DNA from 4 places in the Pseudoduganella sp. R-32 genome. Region 4 is predicted to be linked to each of the others. Evidence: predicted binding sites of a transcription regulator. Region 4 holds the regulator's gene; each other region holds the start of a gene.
The links. The regulator sigma-54, encoded in region 4, starts transcription at its own class of promoters, with help from an activator protein. The targets are predictions, from matches to a motif close to TGGCANGNAANCTGCTTT.

Region 1: a site for sigma-54 is predicted at 1,776-1,793, ahead of ACN9MU_RS27395 (CmpA/NrtA family ABC transporter substrate-binding protein). Genes of this name have one in related genera too.
Region 2: a site for sigma-54 is predicted at 2,309-2,326, ahead of ACN9MU_RS31220 (beta-propeller fold lactonase family protein). Genes of this name have one in related genera too.
Region 3: a site for sigma-54 is predicted at 3,124-3,141, ahead of ACN9MU_RS04035 (TldD/PmbA family protein). Genes of this name have one in related genera too.

Annotation. Positions count from the first base shown of each region.
Region 1 is NZ_CP183987.1:5,992,520-5,997,641, forward strand. Features, by position in the region: gene ntrB (nitrate ABC transporter permease) at 1-282, opposite strand, end outside; gene ACN9MU_RS27395 (CmpA/NrtA family ABC transporter substrate-binding protein) at 525-1,745, opposite strand; gene ACN9MU_RS27400 (LysR family transcriptional regulator) at 1,862-2,770, opposite strand; gene ACN9MU_RS27405 (LysR family transcriptional regulator) at 2,752-3,651, opposite strand; gene ACN9MU_RS27410 (oxidoreductase) at 3,763-4,617, shown strand; gene ACN9MU_RS27415 (ion transporter) at 4,614-5,122, opposite strand, start outside.
Region 2 is NZ_CP183987.1:6,819,723-6,824,844, forward strand. Features, by position in the region: gene adh (aldehyde dehydrogenase) at 1-1,208, opposite strand, end outside; gene ACN9MU_RS31220 (beta-propeller fold lactonase family protein) at 1,336-2,274, opposite strand; gene ACN9MU_RS31225 (TonB-dependent receptor family protein) at 2,425-4,554, shown strand; gene ACN9MU_RS31230 (TonB-dependent receptor) at 4,551-5,122, opposite strand, start outside.
Region 3 is NZ_CP183987.1:878,267-883,388, reverse strand. Features, by position in the region: gene ACN9MU_RS04040 (TldD/PmbA family protein) at 82-1,419, opposite strand; gene ACN9MU_RS04035 (TldD/PmbA family protein) at 1,436-3,070, opposite strand; gene ACN9MU_RS04030 (class I SAM-dependent methyltransferase) at 3,310-4,125, shown strand; gene ACN9MU_RS04025 (substrate-binding periplasmic protein) at 4,129-4,986, shown strand.
Region 4 is NZ_CP183987.1:1,024,876-1,029,997, reverse strand. Features, by position in the region: gene ACN9MU_RS04815 (enoyl-CoA hydratase/isomerase family protein) at 1-672, opposite strand, end outside; gene hpf (ribosome hibernation-promoting factor, HPF/YfiA family) at 748-1,107, opposite strand; gene ACN9MU_RS04805 (RNA polymerase factor sigma-54) at 1,180-2,676, opposite strand; gene lptB (LPS export ABC transporter ATP-binding protein) at 2,686-3,441, opposite strand; gene lptA (lipopolysaccharide transport periplasmic protein LptA) at 3,444-4,004, opposite strand; gene lptC (LPS export ABC transporter periplasmic protein LptC) at 4,018-4,617, opposite strand; gene ACN9MU_RS04785 (KdsC family phosphatase) at 4,627-5,122, opposite strand, start outside.

The DNA of each region.
Region 1 (5,122 bases), 1.9 Mb from region 4:
CGCCAGGCCGAAGCCCAGCGCGACGCGGCGCAGCGAGGCCAGGATGTTCCAGCCAATGCCCTGGTCATTCGGACCCTTGCGGTAGAACGGGTCCGAGAACAGCTTCACCGCCTCATGCCAGGTCTCCAGCGGAGTGGGAAAGCCTGCGTTGCGTACCGCCAGGATTTGCCAAGCCAGCACCAGCAGCGACAAGCCAAGCAGCGGCGGCAGTACTTTCATGACAAAGGGCCGCAGCCGCCCACCTTCCGGCGCCAGGTGCACGCCTTTCGCCGCCAGCCGCATGCGGCGCGTTGGCCTTCCCGGCACCGCGGGCGCCGGTTGCACTGATGCTCCCGCCTTCCCAGCCTGTCCTGCCGGCGCAACGTCCACCTTCATATCGATTGCCCGCCCCACGCCAGCCGCGGCCAATGCGGCTGCAGCTGCTTCCCGCGCAGCGTCCTGCGCGGTCAGTGCGCCGTGTGTGCCAGGCGTGCCCGCGCCGGCCCCGTCTATCGTTCCGTACATAGCACTCATAAGGCCTCCCTTCACGCTCTGATCTTGAACGAATCAGCATAGGCCTTGGGATTCTTGCCGTCCCAGGTCGTGCCGTCGATCATCTTTACGCTGCGCAGGGGCGACTTTGGTACGCTCACCTTCGCCATAGCCGCGCCGTCCTTGTACACATCGATCTGGTTGATTTGCGTGGCAACTGCCAGGTAATCCGGCTCCGCCTTCAGCAAGCCCCAGCGCTTCTGTTGCGTGAGGAACCACATGCCGTCGCTGAGGTATGGGAAATTCACCGCGCCGTCATTGAAGAACTTCATGTAGTTCGGATCGTCCCAGGTTTTGCCCAGGCCATTCTGGTAGCGGCCCATGATGCGCTGGCCAATCACATCGACCGTCGTGTTGACGTAGGATTTGTCGGCAATGGCTTCCGCCATCTTCACCTTGTTCGACAGGGACGCATCAATCCAGCGTCCAGCATCCAGCACCGCAGCGATGAGTGCGCGTGCAGTATTGGGATACTTCTTCACCCACTCCGCGCTGGTACCCAGCACCTTCTCCGGATGGTCACGCCAGATGTCCTGCGTTGTCGTGGCCGTGATGCCGACGCCATCCACAATCGCGCGGTGGTTCCATGGCTCGCCCACGCAAAAGCCATCCATGTTCCCGATCCGCATATTGGCGACCATCTGCGGCGGCGGCACCGTAATGACCTTGGCGTCCGTCATCGGGTTGATGCCATACGACGCCAGCCAGTAATACAGCCACATCGCATGGGTGCCGGTCGGGAACGTCTGTGCGAAGGTGTACTCGCGCTGGTCGGTGCGCATCAGCTTCGCCAACGAAGCGCCATCGACTGCGCCTTTGTCGGACAGTTTCTTCGACAGCGTGATCGCCTGGCCGTTGTGATTGAGGTTCATCAGTACGGCCATGTCCTTCTTCGGACCGCCAGCGCCCAGGTGGACGCCATACACCAGCCCATACAGCACATGGGCCGCGTCGAGTTCACCGTTCACCAGCTTGTCCCGCACGGCGGGCCAGGACGCCTCCTTGCTCAAGACGATCTTGATGCCGTACTTCTTGTCGAAGCCCAGCACAGAAGCCATCACGACCGAGGCGCAATCGGTCAATGGAATGAAGCCGACTTTGACTTCTTCTTTCTCAGGCTTGTCGGAGCCTGCAGCCCAGGCGTAATTCGATAAGGCTGTCGCAGCGCCCGCAGCAAGCAGGCGACGACGGGTAAGGCTGAACGTGCGATCCATCTCTATCCCCGGTTTGTAAATAATGGGGATACTGCAAGCGCCGTGCCACCCCGCTTTCAGGGGGAAAGGCGGGGAAATCCAGCACTTTGTTTGTGCGCCGCACCAATTTAGCGCCGTCAACGCACCGGGTGAAGCCTCGGATCGGTGCGCAGGCGTTCGGCCATCAGGTCCACGAAGCTGCGGATGCGGGTCGAGCCCTGACGGCTGTCACGGTGGATGATATGGATAGGCACCGCCGGCGTCGCGTAGTCCTGCAGCACCTCAACCAGCTCGCCTGCATCGAGCAAGACTGCCGCCTGGTAGGACAGCAGGCGCGCGATGCCGAAGCCGCTGCGCACTGCTTCGATGGCAGAGTCGTTATTGTTCACGCCCAGGCGCGGCTTGACGCGCAGCGATTGCGTGCCGGCGCCATTCTGGAAGCGCCAGTCCGGAGGCACGCTGGAGCCGGACGAGGCGACAATGGTGTGCTGCTCCAGCTCCTGCGGCGTGCTCGGCGCGCCATGCTTCTCTATATAGGAAGGCGAAGCGATGATCATGCGCCGCACCTGCCCGACCGGAATGGCGCGCATGCTCGAATCGGGCAGCTCGCCGATGCGGATGCCGACATCGATGCCTTCTTCCAGCAAGTTGGTCACGCGGTCGACGAAGACAGTGGAAATATCCATCGCCGGATAGCGCTGCAGGTAATCGACAATGCCCGGCACCACGTAGATGCGTCCAAACAGCACCGGCGCCGTCACTGTAAGGTGGCCGCGCGGCGCGGCGTTGATGCCGGCAACTGCATCGTCGGCCTCGTCGACTTCCGCGATGATGCGGCGCGCATCATCCAGGTAGCGCTGGCCGGCTTCCGTCACGCGCACATGGCGCGTGGTGCGGTCCAGCAGCCTGGCGCCCAGCCTTTCTTCCAGCGCCGCCACCGCGCGCGTAACGGCGGGCGGCGACATGCCTAGCCGGCGCGCGCCTGCCGCAAAGCCCTGCTCCTCGGCCACGGCCACGTAGACAGTCATCAGGTAAAGGCGGTCCATTTGCGTTTCACCATGAAGTCGATAAAGTGCCGCACGCGCATCGGCATGCGGCTGCGCTGCGGATAGTACATGTAAACGGCCGCATTTGCCGTCACATGGGTCGGCAGCAGGTGCACCAGCCGCCCTTCCGCCAGGTCGCGCTCCACCATGTACAGCGCCAGCTGGCCGATGCCGACCCCGGCGCGCACCGCCTCGACCTCGCCCTCCGCCGTATTGAACGTCGCCACGCAGGGCACGTCCTGGTACACCGTGCCGCCCTGCCCTTTGAGTTCCCACGGAATCACGCGGCCCGTGTTCGGCTGGCGGAAACCGGTGCACCGATGGTGCAGCAATTCTTCCACCGTGCGCGGGGCGCCGTGGCGCTCGATATAGCCGGGCGAAGCGCAGATATGCAAAGGAATCCTGCCCAGCTGGCGCGCAACCAGGTTGCGCTCCGGCGGATTCCCCGCCCTGAAGCCGACGTCGATCTTCGCCTCGGTCAAGTCGGTGAAGTGGTCGTCGAACAGCATGTCGAAATGCGCGCTCGGATACAGCTCCTGGAATTCGCGCAGCAGCGGCGCCAGCACCACCGTGCCCAGCGAGGTAGGCGCGGCGACGCGGATCATGCCGTCAACCGCCTCGCGGCTGTTCTGAACGTGGTCCAGCGCCTCGTCCAGCAAGCGCAGGCCCGGGTTGGCCAGCTCGAACAGGCGCTGGCCTTCGTCCGTAAGACTCAGGCTGCGTGTCGTGCGATGGAACAGGCGCACGCCGAGGTATTCCTCCAGCTGGCGAATCGCCTTGCTGACCGCCTGGGCCGACAGGCCGGCATCGACCGCCGCCTGGCTGAAGCTGCCGGCATGCACGACGCCGATGAACAATGTGATGACGCGGGCCTTATCCATTCATTTACAACCAATAGTTGAAGATCAATCACCTTTACTATGGCTAGTGTAGCAGCTCTCCGAAGCCTAATATGCCCTTCACCAACCACCCACTCTTGAAGGAGCAAGATCATGGCAAACAAAGTCTGGTTCATCACTGGTGCCTCCCGCGGCTTCGGCCTGCTGATTGCCCGCGACGCACTGGCGCGCGGCGACTCCGTGGTAGCAGCCGCCCGCAACCCGCAAGCGATTGTCGACGCCCTTGGCGCGCATCCCCAGCTGCTGCCGCTGCAACTCGATGTGACAAAGGAAGCAGCCGCCGTAGTTGCCACCCAGGCCGCCATCGAGCGTTTTGGCCGCATCGACGTGCTGGTGAATAACGCCGGCTACGGCATCCTCGGCGCCGTCGAGGAGACCTCGGCGGAAGAAGTGCGCCGCAATTACGAAACGAATGTCTTCGGCCTGCTGAACGTGAGCCGCGCGGTGCTGCCGGTCATGCGCCGGCAGCGCAGCGGCCATGTGATCAATATTTCCTCGCTGGGCGGCTATCAGGCGTACTACGGCTGGGGCGTCTACGGTTCCACCAAGTTCGCAGTGGAAGGCCTGAGCGAAGCGATGGCGCAGGAACTGGCTCCGCTGGGCGTGCACGTCACCGTGGTGGAACCCGGCTTCTTCCGCACTGATTTCCTCGACGCCACCTCGCTGGTGGAGACCGCAAGCCGCATCGAGGATTACAAGGACACGGTCGGCGCCATGCGCACCTTCGCCGCCGGCGCCAACCACGCGCAGCCGGGCGATCCGGCCAGGCTGTCGCAAGCCTTGCTGAAACTGGCCGATGCCGCGCAGCCGCCGCTGCGCCTGCAACTGGGCAGCGACGCGGTCGCCCGCGCCTACGCCAAGCATCGGCAGGTCGAGCAGGAGCTGGCGCAATGGAAGGAACTGGCCCTCTCGACGGACTTCGATCAGCCGGCCAGGCAAGCCGCTTAAGTCCCAGGGAGCCTGGTGCCGCAGCTCTTGCAGAAACGCGCCGACTGTTCATGGTCTCCGGCCAGGCAGCCGGCGCAAGTGCGATGCGAGCGGCGCTGCTGGCTGATTTCGGCGCTGATGATGCCGGTCGGGACCGCGAGAATGCCCCATCCGAGCAGCATCATGATGGAGGCAATGGCACGTCCCAGGTCCGTCTTCGGCACCAGGTCGCCAAAGCCCACGGTGGTCACGGCCGAAATCGCCCAGTAGACGGCAGTCGGAATGCTGGTAAAGCCGTGTGCCGGCCCTTCGACCACGTACATCACGGTCCCCAGCAAGAAGACGACCATGAACACCACCGACAGGAAGATCAGGATCTTGCGGCGGCTGGCCAGCAAGGCACGGCCCAGCATCCCATATTCCTCGATGTACAGCGTGAGCTTGAGAATACGGAACATGCGCAGCAGCCGCAGGATCCGCACGTTGAGCAGCACATGTGCGCCCGGCACGAACAGCGCCATATAAC
Region 2 (5,122 bases), 1.1 Mb from region 4:
ATCTCTTCCTGGAAGATGCGCATGGTGTTGTCGCCTTTGAATACGGTTGGACGCACGTAGTAGCCGCCTTCCAGGTCGCCGGCCAGCACCTGGCGCTCGCCGCCCGCCAGCAGTTGCGCGCCTTCCTGTCGGCCGACGTCCATATATGACAGGATCTTTTCAAGCTGCTCCTGCGAAGCCTGGGCGCCGATCATGGTGCCGTGGTCCAGCGGGTTGCCTTGCTTGATCGCTGCCACGCGTCTCAGCGCACGCTCGATGAAGCGTTCGTAGATCGATTCCTGGATCAGCACGCGCGATGGACAGGTGCAGACTTCGCCCTGGTTCAGCGCAAACATGGCAAAGCCTTCCAGGCATTTGTCGAAGAAGGCATCGTCAGCCGACATCACGTCTTCGAAGAAAATGTTGGGCGACTTGCCGCCCAGTTCCAGAGTGACCGGGATCAGGTTCTGCGCCGCATAGCCCATGATCAGGCGGCCGGTGCCGGTTTCGCCGGTGAAGGCCACCTTGGCGATACGCTTGCTCGAAGCCAGCGGCTTGCCCGCTTCCAGGCCGAAGCCGTTCACCACATTCAGCACGCCAGCCGGCAGCAGGTCGCCGATCAGCTCCAGCAACACCATGATGGAGGCCGGGGTTTGCTCGGCTGGCTTGAGCACGACACAGTTGCCGGCGGCCAGCGCAGGGGCCAACTTCCATACCGCCATCAGGATCGGGAAGTTCCATGGAATGATCTGGCCGACCACGCCGAGCGGTTCATGGAAGTGATATGCATAGGTTTCGGAGTCGACCTGCGCCACCGTACCCTCCTGGGCGCGGATGCAGCCGGCGAAGTAGCGGAAATGGTCGATCGCCAGCGGAATGTCTGCCGCCATCGTTTCGCGGATCGGCTTGCCGTTGTCGATGGTTTCAGCGGTCGCGATGAGCTGCAGGTTCTGCTCCATGCGGTCAGCCATCTTGTTCAGGATATTTGCACGCTCGGTCGGCGAAGTCTTGCCCCATGCAGCCTTGGCTGCGTGCGCGGCGTCCAGCGCCAGCTCGACATCCTCGGCGGTGGAGCGTGCGATCTCGCAGAAAGGCAGGCCGGTGATCGGCGTGATATTGGCGAAGTACTCGCCTTTGACCGGCGGGACGAATTTGCCGCCGATGAAGTTATCGTAACGGGTCTTGAAGGGATTGGCGACGCCCAGTTTGCTGATGTCGGCGAGATTCATGTCGTCCTCTATATTGAGTGGTTGTGGGTACTGCCTTATTCGCAATTGCCGTGCCAGCGGCTTTTGCTCCTTGGCCGAAGCACCGCGCAACAACAACTGTTCCAAACTTGAACAACTGTTGCGCAAATCAACGGATCACCACGCCCCAGGGCAGTTCGCCGACCGGGATATCAGCCACCTTGCGTGCGGTAGCGGTATCGATCACCGAGACTTTGTTGGAGCGGCCGTTGGCGACATAGAGCTTGCTGCCGTCCGGAGTGATCGCCATATTCCAGGGACGCTTGCCGACTGCAATCGTGGCGGTCACTTCATTGCGGGCGGTATCGATTCGCATCACGCTGCCGTCCATCCCGTTGGAGACGTACACGCTACGCCCGTCCGGGTGGACGGCGATGCCGTTTGCATTGCGTCCGGCGGGAATGGTGGCCAGCGTGCGCAGCGTGGCCGGGTCGATCACGTACACTGCATTCGCCATCTCGCACGCGACGTACACCCGGCTGGAATCGGGCGCGAAGCCGATCCCGCGCGGGCGCAGGCCTACCGCGACGGAGCCGGACTGGCGGCGCTGCGCCACGTCAATCACGTCGACCTGCTCCGCCTCCTCGGCGCTGACATAGAGGTAGCGGCTGTCCGGGCTGAAGACTGCGTGCTCCGGATTGCGGCCTTGCACCGGGATATCCGCCAGCCGCGCGTGGGTGACGGCATCGAACAGCGCCACGCTATTGCCCTCTTCCACGGCTACCGCCACCAGCTTGCCGTCCGGCGAGACGCTGACGCCCTCCGGCGAGCGCCCCAGCGCCAGCGTTACGCTGCTGCCCGCCATGCTGTCGATGGCCAGCAGGCTGCCGCTGGAGGCATCGCTGACAAAAAGCTGGCGCCCGCCCGGATCAATGCCGATGCCGCGCGGCCGTTTTCCGGCATTCAACTGGCGTACCACGCTATCGGTTGCGGTATCGATGACGCTGATGGTGCCGGACTTCTCGTTCGGCACATAGGCGAATGGCGCGGCAAAAGCGAGGCTGGCGGCGCCTGCAGCACACAATGCTGCGACCGGGTTTGCCTTCATGATGTCTCCTTTGGTATGGTGTGTGCCCGTTAGTTATGCAAGCGATATGCCAGCAAACGTGCGGCCTGTCGTTGGCTTGGCAGGCATATTGCTTATGTGATCGGGAGACCCGCGCAGCGGGCACGCTGAACCGATCCGAGGAGACTGAACATGAACCCCATTCGCTTGAACGCCATCGCCGCCCTGCTGGCCAGCCTGTTTTCCCCCATGCTGGCGCATGCTGCGTCGGCCGAAGCCACGCCGGAAGGCGCTGCGATCGCCGACGTTGTCGTCATCAGCGGCAGCCGCGTCGAGCATTCCAGCTTCGACCTGCCGGCCGCGATCAACGTGCTCGATGCACAGCACATCCGTGACGGACAGTTGCGCGTGAATGCCTCGGAGTCCCTGGCCGCCGTTCCAGGCGTGGTGGTGCAGAACCGGCAGAACTACGCACAGGACTTGCAGGTTTCTTCGCGCGGGTTTGGCGCCCGGTCGGCTTTCGGCGTGCGCGGCGTGCGCCTGATCACAGATGGCATCCCGGCCAGCATGCCGGACGGCCAAGGCCAGGCCGCTACCTTCAACCTGGACATGGCAGAGCGCATCGAGGTGCTGCGCGGCCCCTACTCCGCCATCTACGGCAACCATGCCGGCGGCGTGATCCAGCTCTTTACCCGCGACGGCGAAGGTGCGCCGACGGTGGAAGCCAGCTTTGCCGCTGGCAGCGACGGCCTGCGCAAGACCGACCTGAATGCGCAAGGAAGCGCTGCCGGCATAGGCTATGTGCTGGATGCCTCGCGCTTCGATACCGATGGTTACCGCGACCACAGCGCCGCCCGCCGCGACCAGGCGATGGCCAAGCTGACCATGCAGCCGCTACCCGGTGCGAAGCTGGTGCTGGTCGCCAACGGTCTGCGCCAGGAGGACACGCAAGACCCGCTGGGCGTAACCTGGGCCACTTGGCAACGCGACCCGCGTGCCGGCGAAATCGATGCCACCGACACGCAAGTACCCAAGCGCACGCTGGCGGAGCGCTATAACACCCGCAAGAGCATTGACCACCAGCAGGGAGGCGCCAGCTGGGACCAGCGCTTCGAGTCAGGCCGGCTGCACGTCGGCCTGTGGGGCGGCAATCGCCGCGTGACGCAGTTCCAGGCGTTTTCCAAAGGCTTCCAGGCGCCGGCCAGCCATTCGGGCGGAGTGGTCGACTTCGACCGCGATTTCTACGGCACCGACATCAACTGGCAGGACATGCGCGAACTTGCCGGCGGCAGGCTGACGACCACGGTGGGCGTCGAGTACGGCCGATCGAGCGATGACCGCAAGGGGTATGAGAATTTCATCGGCAATACGTTCGGCGTGCAGGGCAAGCTGCGGCGCGACGAGAACGACGTGGTGTCGAACACCGATCCCTACCTGCAAACGGAATGGCAGGGCGAACGCTGGCAGTTCACCGCGGGCCTGCGCCACAGCCGCATGCGAGTATCAGTGGACGACCATTTCCTGGGCAATGGCAATGACAGCGGCGCCCTGCGCTACAGCCGGACTACGCCCCTGCTGGGAGTTTTGTACAAGCTGTCGCCGGCGGTGAACCTGTATGCGACGGCGGCGCGCGGCTTCGAGGCGCCAACCTTGAATGAGCTGTTCTATTCCGGCACCGGTGCCGGTTTCAACTTCCAGTTGCGGCCAGCGCGCAGCACACACATCGAAGCAGGCATCAAGGCACGTGCCGGCGACACCCGAATCGATGCCGCATTGTTCCAGGTGCGCACGCACGATGAACTGGTGGTCGATGCTTCGAGTGGCGGCCGCACCAGCTACCGCAACGCCAGCGAAACCCTGCGCCAGGGCGCCGAAGTATCGTTGGACAGCAAGCTGGGGGCTGGCTTCAGCGGGCGCGTGGCAGCCACCTTGCTGAAGGCGACTTACGAAAAGCCCTTTGGCAGCGTGCGTGAAGGCGCCCGTTTGCCTGGCGTGCCGCGCGCCAGCCTGTTTGCCGAACTGGCATGGAAGTCCAGCGGCGAGCACTTCACTGCAGCGTTGGAATCACTTTCGGTGGCGAGCGTGTATGCCGAAGATGCGAATGCCGACAAGCCAGCGCCTGGCTACAGCATCCTGAATGCGCGTGTGGTCGCAAAGCAGTCGACAGGCGGATGGCGCATCAGCGAATTTGCGCGCCTGAACAACCTGGCCGATCGCCGTTACATCGGTTCGGTGATTGTCGGCGACAGCAACAAGCGCTATTACGAAGCCGCTCCCGGACGCAACTGGGTGATGGGCGTCAGCGCCCAGTACCAGTTCTAGTAATTGATGCGCAGCCCGGCTGTCACCGTGCGTGGTGCGCCGGGCGCCACGAAGCGGGCCTCTTGCGCCTGGCCTGTGGAGAAGAAGTCGGCAGCCATCGCGCCGAAGGTTTCATATCGGCGATTGGTGGCGTTATTGATACGCACCTGCCATTCCCATTTTTCATTCGGACGGTAGCTGGCTTGCAAGCCAAGCAGGGTATGGCCGCCAACGCGCCAGCCCGGCCGCGCGCCATCTTCGTTGCCAAGGATGGCCATGCTGGAGGCGGCGTGCAGGGTAGCGCTCAATGACAGTGCCTCCGACACGTGCCAATCTGCGCCAAGCTTGAAAGTGTGGCGCGGCAGGCCTGCCATCCGTGTGCCTTTCCGTACCGTCACGTCGCGGCTACCGGTGAACAGGCTGCCATCTGCGCCGTACACGGCATCGAGGAAGCTGTAGACAATCGTCAACTGCACACTGGCGGCGCGCAAGCTGGCCGTGATGTCTGCCCCTTGATGCCGTGTGCGGGGAAAGTTGGCAAAGTAGCCGTGCTGGGAGACGCCGGCTGTGCGGAACAGGATGTCGTCCC
Region 3 (5,122 bases), 150 kb from region 4:
CTCCATTTTTAAACCGGTAAAGCAGTGTCAGACCCACAGGGTCTGACACTTTGTGGCGCGGCGGCTGCGCTCTTCGGTTTCCTATACAGCGTCAGACAAAGAGGTGAAGTTGAAGTCCCGCACCTTCATGGCCGGAATCAGCAGCTGGAATTGCGACTCGTCGCCGGCCAGCACTTCCGGACGGCCCAGTTCCTCGATGTTGTTCAACATCGTCACCGGGCTTTCATTGAATCGGAAGTTCTTCACCGGGTGCTTGATCTTGCCGTTCTCGATGTAGAAAGTGCCATCGCGGGTCAGGCCGGTCAGCAGCACGGTTTGCGGATCGACCATGCGGATATACCAGGTACGGGTCACCAGGATGCCCTTCTTGGTCGAGGCAACCAGTTCCTCGGTCGACTTGGAACCGCCGGACATGATGATATTGCCCGGTTGGCCTACAGCGCGCTGGCCCTGTTTCTTGCCCCAGAACGGCGAGTAGTTCAACGAAGCGATCTTGCCGTTCTTGATGATGTCCATGCGCTCGCGCGCCAGCAAGGTCTGGTTATCCCATGGCAGCACAGGAATATCCTTATCCCACGGGTCGGCCCACACGTTCACCTGCTCGTCGAACAGTTTTTCGCCCATGCGGTTGCCGCCGCCCTTCTTGGCCAGGAAGCTGCGGCCCTCGTCGGCCGAACGCGCGTCGAAGCTGCTGAACATGAACGCCAGCAGGTCGGAAGTCGCGGCAGGTTCCAGGATCACCGTATAGCGGCCAGGCTCCAGCGCCTTGGCTTCTGCCGAGCGGATCGCCTTCTCCATCGCCACTTCGGCCGCTGCGCGCGGATCGAAGCGATTGACGTCCTGAGCATCGCGGCGCACCCAGCCCGAACCGCGGCCGTCTTCGGTCCGCACGGTGCAGGTGAAGTCGATGCCGGTCTGCGACTGGTGGCCGAACACGCCGCGCGAGTTGGCGACTGTCTCGAACGAGGACTGGTCGGTAAAGAAGCCCGCAGCGACCAGGCCCTTCTTCTTGCAGGCCTCGATGCTGTAAGCCGCCACCTGCGCGCGGTACTCAGGATTGATCGCGTCGGTCGACTTGCTGAAGGTGTCGGAGCCCTTGAACGCCTGCTTGTCCGGCGTCGGCATGAACTCCGGATTTTCCGGCGCCAGTTTTGCCAGTTCTTCCGCGCGCTGCACGGCTTTCGCCAGCGACTTGTCGTCAAACTCGTTGATGACTGCCGTGCCCTGCTTCTTGCCGAAGGCGACCGCCACGGACAGCTGGGTATTTTCCACCAGGCCGGCAGTCGACACGGCATTGCGCGCATAGCGGATATTGCCGGTGCGGCTGCCGTTGATGGTGACGATGCACTCATCGGCTTTGCTCAGCGACATGACCTTGTCGGAGATGCGCTTGGTCTCTTCCTGATTCAGGATCTTCATTCGTAGTCCTTTCGCCTTAGCCGATCTTGCGTGCAGTGTTGATCACGTTGATGCCGTTGAATCGCGAAGTTGACGAACCGTGCGACACCGCGCTCACCTGCATCGGCTGGCCTTTGCCGTCGAAGAAAGAGCCGCCCATGCGCCAGTCGCGCTCATCGCACATGGCGGTGCAGGCGTTCCAGAACTCCTGGGTATTCGACTGGTAAGCCACGTCTTCCAGCATCTGGCCGATCTTGCCGTCCTTGATCTCGTAGAACATCTGGCCGCCGAACTGGAAGTTGTAGCGCTGCTGGTCGATCGAGAAGGAACCGGCCCCCACGATGTAGATGCCCTTCTTCACGTCTTTCACCAGTTCGTCCGGGGTCATCTTCTTCTTGCCAGCCTTGAGCGAAACGTTAGGCATGCGCTGGAACTGCACATTGCTCCAGGAGTCCGCGTAGGAGCAGCCGTGCGATTCTTTCTCGCCGATCACCGCCGCCTGGTCGCGCGTAGCCTGGTAATTCACCAGGATGCCGTCCTTGATGATGTCCCACTTCTTGCACTTGACGCCTTCGTCGTCGTAGCCGACCGCCCCCAGCGAACCCTGGATGGTTTTGTCTGCCTCGATGTTGACCAGGTCCGAACCGTACTTGAATTTCTTCGACTGCTGCTTGTCCAGGGTCGCGAAGGAAGTGCCGGCGAAGTTGGCCTCGTAGCCCAGCACGCGATCGAGTTCGGTCGGGTGGCCGACGGATTCGTGGATGGTCAGCCACATATGTTCCGGCGACAGCACCAGGTCGTACTTGCCCGGCTCGACCGACTTGGCGGTCAGCTTTTCCTTGGCCTGGCGGCCGGCGGCCTTCGCATCCTCGACCAGGTCATAGGTACGGTTGTACAGCGTGGCAACGCCGCCCGCTGCCTTGATCTTGTCTTCCTTGCGGCCGTCCAGGTATTCATAGCCCATGCCGACCGGGGTGCCCAGGTCGGAACGGCTGCGGAACTTGCCGGTCGACTTGTCAACGGCCGTGGCGAAGAACGGCACCCACAGGCGATGCAGGTCCTGGTCGATATAGGAACCGTCGGTGGAAGCGAAGTACTTCTGCTGGTTAACCTGGAACAGCAAGGACTGGATGAACGAAGCGCCGGCTTCCAGCGCGCCCTTGTTGGCGGTGATCAGCAGGTCGGCCTTCTCCTTGATCGGCACGGTGCGCCAGTCCTTCTTGATCGGGGTCGCCCACGACACTTCGCCCACGCCCGGCGTCGGCGCCAGCTGCACGCCGGCTGCCTGCAGCTTGGCGTTCGCCTTGGCGATGGCGACCGCCTGGCGCGCCGCGCCGGCCACGCCGTCCGGCGACATGTCGCTGGTGGCGGCAAAGCCGTAGGCGCCGTTGGCGATCACGCGCACGCCCACGCCAGCGGATTCGGTATTGGTGACGTTTTCGATGTTCAGGTCACGGGTCGTGATGAACTGGTTCAGGTAGCGGCCGATGCGCACGTCGCAGTAGCTGGCGCCGGCCTGGGTGGCCGCGGTCAGCGCGGTATCTGCCAGCATCTTCTTGAACTTCACTTCCACGGGCTTTACCAGCTCGTCGGCCGCAATGGCGCGGCCAAAAGGCATCATCATGGCAGCCATTGCACCGCCGCTCATGTTGAGGAATGCACGTCGTTCCATAGTCTCTCCAGGGTTATCGTTTTTACCTAAGACAGCTTGCAGGGATCAAATCGTACGCAATTTTTATGCCATTGTGTAAAGCTTGTACAAAGCTGAAACATATCCGCAAAAAGTGTCCGGGCAGTGTCCGCACACCGTCCGCGCGGACACTTGACCGGGCGGCCAGCTTGCACGATCATCAAGTCCCGGGCGACCGGAGCCGCTGCGTCGCCTGCCCAACGAAAAAAGGAGACTCCTGAATGAAACAGTACGTCCTGGCCGGCCTGCTGGCCGTTGGCTTTACCGGTTTTTCCGGCGTTGCACTGGCAGATCCTGCCCTGAAAGCTGCAATCGCCAGCCCTACCCGCAACGCGGACAACGTCAAACGCGACCAGTACCGCCATCCTTACGAGACCCTGACCTTCTTCGGCATCAAGCCGAACATGACGGTGGTCGAACTGTCGCCGGGCGGCGGCTGGTACACCGAAATCCTGGCCCCTTACCTGCGCGACCAGGGCAAGCTGATTACCGCCGGCTCCAGCCCGCAATCGGCCGACGAACGCGTGCGCAAGTCGGCTGAACGCTTCCAGGAGTTCCTGGCCAAGCAGCCGGGCCGCGACAAGGTGGTGCTGGGCGCCTTCGAACCGGGCAACGGCGTATACACTTACGCGCCGAAAGGCAGCGCCGACATGGTGCTCACGTTCCGCAACATCCATAACTGGATCGGCACCGGCGACGAGAACATGAAGAAGCTGATGGCCAGCATCTACGACACGCTGAAACCAGGCGGTATCTTCGGCGTGGAAGAACACCGCCTGCCGTCCGCCATGACCCAGGATGCCAAGGCCAGTACCGGCTATATGCACGAAGCCTATGTCATCAAGATGGCCGAACAGGCCGGCTTCAAGCTGGTGGCAAAGTCTGAAGTCAACGCCAATGCCAAGGATGACGCCAACCACGAGAACGGGGTGTGGGCCTTGCCTCCGACCTTCACCAACAAGGACAAGGACCGCGCCAAGTACGCTGCCATTGGCGAGAGCGACCGCATGACGCTGAAGTTCGTCAAGCCGCAGTAATCAGTGCTGAAAAAGCTGCAACGCTCTGCCGCCGGCTTGCTGCTGGCGGCAGCATCCACCCTGGCCAATGCGGGCGACGCGGCCAATGCGCCGCTGATGCGCTTCGTCCTGCCCTCGGTCACGCCTGGCTCCGAGGTACAGGTCACCTACTTTCACCTGCTGCTGCGCCTCGCGCTGGAAAAGACCGACGGCCCCTTCTCCATCGAGTTCTATCCCCACGAACTGACCAGCCCGCGCCGCGCCCTGGAACTCAAGCGCAATGGCGTCATCAACATCATGTGGGACGGCACCAACGCCGAGCGCGAACGCGACCTGCTGCCGATTCGCATCTCCCTGGTGCGCGAGCTGAACGATTACCGCGTCTTCATGATCCGCAAGGAGGATGAAGCCCGCTTCCGCGAGGTTCGCAGCCTGGGCGACCTGCGCAAGCTCGTTGCCGGCGCGGGCGTCAACTGGCCTTCGGTGGATGTGTTGCGCCACAACCGCCTGCCGGTTGAAACGACGGTCAATTACAGTTCGCTGTTCCCGATGCTGAAAGCAAAGCGCTTCGACTACATGCCGCGCGGCGTGCACGAGGCCTGGGCCGAGGAAAAGGTGTATGGGAAGGATGGATTGATGGTGGAACCGACGATCTTCCTGCATTACCGCGTACCGTTCTATTTCTTTGTCAGCAAGGACAACAAGGCGATGGCGGAGCGGGTGGAGCGAGGCTTGAAACTTGCGCAAGCCGATGGCAGTTTCGACAAGCTGTTGAACGGCTACCCGGCTTTCCAGCGCGCCCTGGGGGAGATCGCGGCGCGCAAGCGCAAGGTATTTGAACTGGAGCTTCCTAGCGGGATTGCAGGCGGCTCATCAAGGTGACAAAGCCGTATCCGGCAACGAAAAGACCGCCCAAGACGACGGCAATTGAAACGATCAGGCTAGTCATTCATTCTCCCAAGTGCACAAACCAGCCGCTATTATGCTGCATGCGCACATGAATGATTCTCACACTTCG
Region 4 (5,122 bases):
GGCGTTGTGCGGGCCGGCAAAGACCGCGACAGCATCGCGCAACGATTTGCCGGGCGTCGACTCGAACAGCTTGGCCAGTCCGGCCAGTTCAGTTTCCGGCACGAAGTAGTCAGCCAGGTCGAGGTAGAGCGCATCCGCGGCGCCGACCGTCAGCCCGGTGAGGCCGAGCCACATGCCAAGCTGGCCCGGCGCATGCGACAGGAAGTGACTGCCGCCCACGTCGGGAAACAGGCCGATGTTCACCTCGGGCATCGCCATCCTGGTACGGCCCGTGACGATGCGCACGCCGCACTCCGGCCCGCCCTGCGCGATGCCCATGCCGCCGCCCATCACCACGCCATCCATCAGCGCCACATAAGGCTTGGGGTAGAAATGGATTAAATGGTTCAGCGCATATTCTTCGGTGAAGAAGTCCTCCAGCAGCGCGCTGCCGCCTTGCGTATTGCCGCGGCCGACGTCGTGGAAGAAGCGGATATCGCCGCCTGCGCACAGCGCGCGTTCGCTGCTGCTGCGCACCACGACCGCCGCCACCGACGCATCGTCGCGCCATGCCAGCAGCGCCTGCGTCATCGCGCGCACCATGTCGAGGGACAGTGAATTGAGGGTCTTGGGGCGGTCCAGCGTGATGAAGCCGGTACCGTTGGAGAGTTGGGTGTGTACGTGTTCGCTCATGCAAATATTCTAACGCACACTGGTCGCAAAAAAGGGCGCCAATTGCGCCCTTTGGTGTGCTGCACGGCCAGTCCTTTACATGGCGGTGGGTGGTGCCTCATACGTATCCGGGAAATGCTTGATGGCCGCATGACTGTGGTTCTGCACACGGTCCTTGTATTTCATGACCTGGCGATCCAGTTTATCAATCAGGGTATCGATGGCGGCGTAAAGGTCTTGCGACAGGCTTTCGACGTAAACAGTTTTGCCAGACATGCGCAGGTTGATTTCGGCTTTCTGGCGTTTCTCTTTCTCGGTGAGGTTATCTACAGTCAGGATGACAGCAATATCGATTACTTGATCGAAATGGCGCTTGACTCGTTCCAGCTTGTTCTGCACGTACTCGCGAATGGCTGGGGTCACTTCGACATGATGTCCACTGATGGTGAGATTCATACACACTCCTAAAGATGATGTCGCTCTCGAGTTCGTGCACGCCGAAACGCACAGAGGAACCCATGCACTGCACTACAACGATTTGCGGAGGCTAACTGGAGGGATCTTCAACGCTTCTCGATATTTGGCAACAGTCCGTCGCGCAATCACCATGCCTTGTTCACCCAGCATGTCCGCAATCTTACTGTCGGATAAAGGATTTTTCGGGTCTTCTGCTCCTGTCAATTGCACGATCAGTGCCCGTATCGCAGTCGAGGAAGCCTCCCCCCCGGCTTCGGTCGCGACGTGGCTACCAAAGAAATATTTCAACTCAAACATGCCATGCGGGGTGAGCATATATTTTTGAGTTGTTACGCGAGAAATAGTGCTCTCGTGTAGTCCCAGTGTATCAGCAATTTCACGCAACACAAGGGGTCTCATGGCCACTGCGCCATGACTGAAAAAGTTCTTTTGTCTTTCTACTATCGCTTCCGCGACGCGCAGGATCGTGTCGAAGCGCTGGCGCATATTCTTGATCAACCACTTGGCCTCCTGCAGCTGGCCATTCATCTGCGACTCGCTCTTGCCTTGCTTGAGCAGGTTGGCATACAGCGCGTTCACGCGCAGGCGCGGCACCACGTCGTTGTTCAGGGTGACGATCCAGCCGCCGCGGCCCTTTTTCACGATCACGTCCGGCACCACGTAGTCTGACTCGCCTGACGCAAATTCGGCGCCCGGATGCGGGTTGCACTGGCGGATCACGCACTGTGCTTCGCGCAAGTCTTCATCGTCGCAGTCGAGCGCTTTCTTCAGCTTGGTGAACTCGCGCTGGGCGAACCAGGTCAGGTGCTTCTCGACGATGGTCAGCGCCATGCGGCGCGTCACCAGCGGCACGCCGGGCATGCGCCTGATCTGCAGCGCCAGGCATTCGGAGGCATTGCGTGCGGCGACGCCGGGCGGATCGAAGCTTTGCAGCAGCACCAGGCTGCAGCGCAGGTCGTCCAGTTCGATTTCCAGCTCGGGCGGCAGGCGCTCGTGGATTTCTTCCAGCGGCTCTTCCAGGTAGCCGTTCTCGTCCAGCGCATCGATGATCAGTTCCATCAGCGCGCGGTCGCGCGGCTCCTGCACGGTGACGCGCATCTGCTCGAGCAGGTGTTCGCGCAGCGTGCAGCCGGAAGCTTCCAGTTGCGGGCGGCTGTCTTCGTCGTCGGCGGATTTGCTGCCGGCGCTGGCGCTCCAGTCGGCGTCGTCGCTGCCGTTGCCGGCTTCATGGTCGCCGCCTTCATAGGTATCGCTTTCGCCGGCAGCGGCCGGGGCTTCGCCGCCCTCGCCTTGCGGGCCTTCAGCCGAAGGCGTGGCGGGAGCTTCGGTGCCATTGCCGTTGCCCTGGCTGATGGCGCCATCGGCCAGCAGCCGTACCGAGTGGTCGAGCGGGTCGTCAAGGCGCTCCAGCATGGGATTGTCGCCAAGCAGCTGTTCCAACTCCTGGTGCAGCTCCAGCGTGGACAGCTGCAGCAGGCGGATGGATTGTTGCAGCTGCGGCGTCAGCGCCAGGTGTTGCGAGGTTCGCAGTTGCAGTGTTTGTTTCATGGCCTTCGTTTACATGCGGAAGTGTTCGCCGAGGTAGACGCGGCGAACGGATTCGTTGGCAATGATGTCGTCCGGGCGGCCCGAGGCCAGCACGGCGCCCTGGTTGATGATGTAGGCGCGGTCGCAAATGCCGAGGGTCTCACGCACATTATGGTCGGTGATCAGCACACCGATATTGCGCTCCTTCAGGAAACGCACAATACGTTGGATTTCGATCACGGCGATCGGATCCACGCCGGCAAACGGTTCGTCGAGCAACACGAAGCGCGGGTTGGTGGCCAGGGCGCGCGCAATTTCCACGCGGCGGCGCTCGCCACCCGACAGCGACAGGGCCGGGTTCTCGCGCAGCTTCTCGATTTGCAAGTCGGCCAGCAGCGATTCCAGGCGCTGCTTGATTTCCGCCTTGGGCAGAGGCTTGCCGTCCACCTTCTGCAGTTCCAGTACGGCACGAATGTTTTCTTCCACCGTCAGCTTGCGGAACACCGAAGCTTCCTGCGGCAGGTAGGACAGGCCCAGCGTGGCGCGCTTGTGGATCGGCAGGCTCGACACGTCGGTGCCGCCGATATCGATGGTGCCTGCATCGGAAGCCACCAGGCCGACGATCATGTAGAAAGAGGTAGTCTTGCCGGCACCGTTGGGACCGAGCAGGCCGACCACTTCACCGCAATCGACTTGCAGCGAAACGTCGTGCACCACCTGTCGCTTGCCATAGGTTTTCTGGAGGCCGCGCACGACCAGCGTGCTGGCGCAGTTATTTGCTTGCATGCTTACTTCTTCTCCGTCGGCGTCGCTGGGGGTTCGGTACGGGTCGGCTGGATCACCATGGTGCCGCGACCGCCGCCGGGCTTGCTCTCCCCGCTGGCCGAATTGCGCACGCTGAAAAATTCCTTGCGGCTGTCGTAAGAAATGAACTCACCCTGCACTTCGTCGTTCTGCTTGCCGCCTTCCAGGCGGCGGATGGTGGCCTTGTTGAACATCTTCACCAGTTCAACCTGTTCCTCGTATTCGATGCGGTCGGCATCGCCTTCCACCCACTGGTCGCCGGCGCCGTCGCGCTTCTGGCGGAAGGTGGCTTTCTTGCCGTCGCCAAACAGCGTCACTTGCTGGAAGCCCTCCGGCGTCTGCTTGACGTAGGCGCGCTCGGCCGTCATGGTCAGGGTGCCGCGGGTCAGCTTGACGCCGCCCAGCAGGATGGTAACCTGCTTGACGTCGTCGATGTCCATCGAGCCGTAGCTGATGTTGGTCGGCTTGTAGGAGTCGGCTTTCTCGGCCAGCGCCGGAGCGGCGACTCCCAGCAGCAAGGCTGCCGACAAGAGTAGTCGTTTCATGTTCATTCCTCAGTTATTGGTCCGCGGCCTTGGGCGGAATCTGCAGCGTGCCGTTGCCGGCCAGGTGCATTTCGCGCGTCGCATTATTGGCGCGCATGCTGTTGGCCGCAGCAGTCGTATCCCCCAGCCGCAGTTTCACCGGATGATCGGTTTCCATGCGGTCTTCGTCCGGGAAGATCACCAGCTTGTCCGATTCCAGGTGCAGCAGTTGCGATTGCGGCGATGCCGCGCGGTCGATCGTCACGCTGCCGTTCAGGGTGACGCGGCTGTTGGTGTCGTCCACGCGCGCCGTATTCGCCACGATCTCCATCGGCGGCTTCTCGCCGGCCAGGCTGTGCACGCGCGGATTGTCGATCTCGGACGAATCGTCGACCGGGCGGTGGGTCAGCTTGTCGCCGGCAATGATATAGCTTGGCTTGCCATCCTTGGTCATGCGCACGAAGGAGAAGTTATGGATGATGTAATCCGGCTCGTTCATGCGCTTGTCGGCCTGCATCTGTTCGTCCGCGCGGTTCAGCAGCTCGAGCAGGTAGAAGCTGCCAAGCGCCGCCAGCAGCACGAAGATCATGCCGATCGACAGGCGGAAGCGGTGGGCGGTCCTCTGGTTACGCATCGCTTGCCCTTACACCAGGAACTGGGCCATCACGCGGTCATAGCTGCCGCTGGCGCGCAGCACGAATTCGCAGGCCTCGCGCACCGCGCCGCGGCCGCCCGCAGCTTCGGTAATGTAGTGGGAGCGATCGTGCGCCTCCTTGCGGCCATTCGGCACGCTGACCGCAAAGCCCACACGGCTCAACAGCGGCAGGTCCACCACGTCGTCGCCGATGAAGGCAACCTGCTCTTCCGCCAGTCCCAGGTCGGCCAGCAAGGCCTTGAACGGGGTCAGCTTGTCGTGGCCGCCCTGGTGCACGTAATCGATGCCCAGGTCCTTGGCGCGTGCCAGCACGATCGGCGTGCGCCGGGCGCTGATGATCGCGGTCTTGATGCCCGCTTCCTGCAGCAGCTTGATGCCCAGGCCGTCGTGCACATTGAAAGTCTTGACCATTTCACCGTCGGCGCCATACGTCAGGCTGCCGTCGGTCAGCACACCGTCCACGTCAAAGATGAACAGGCGCACC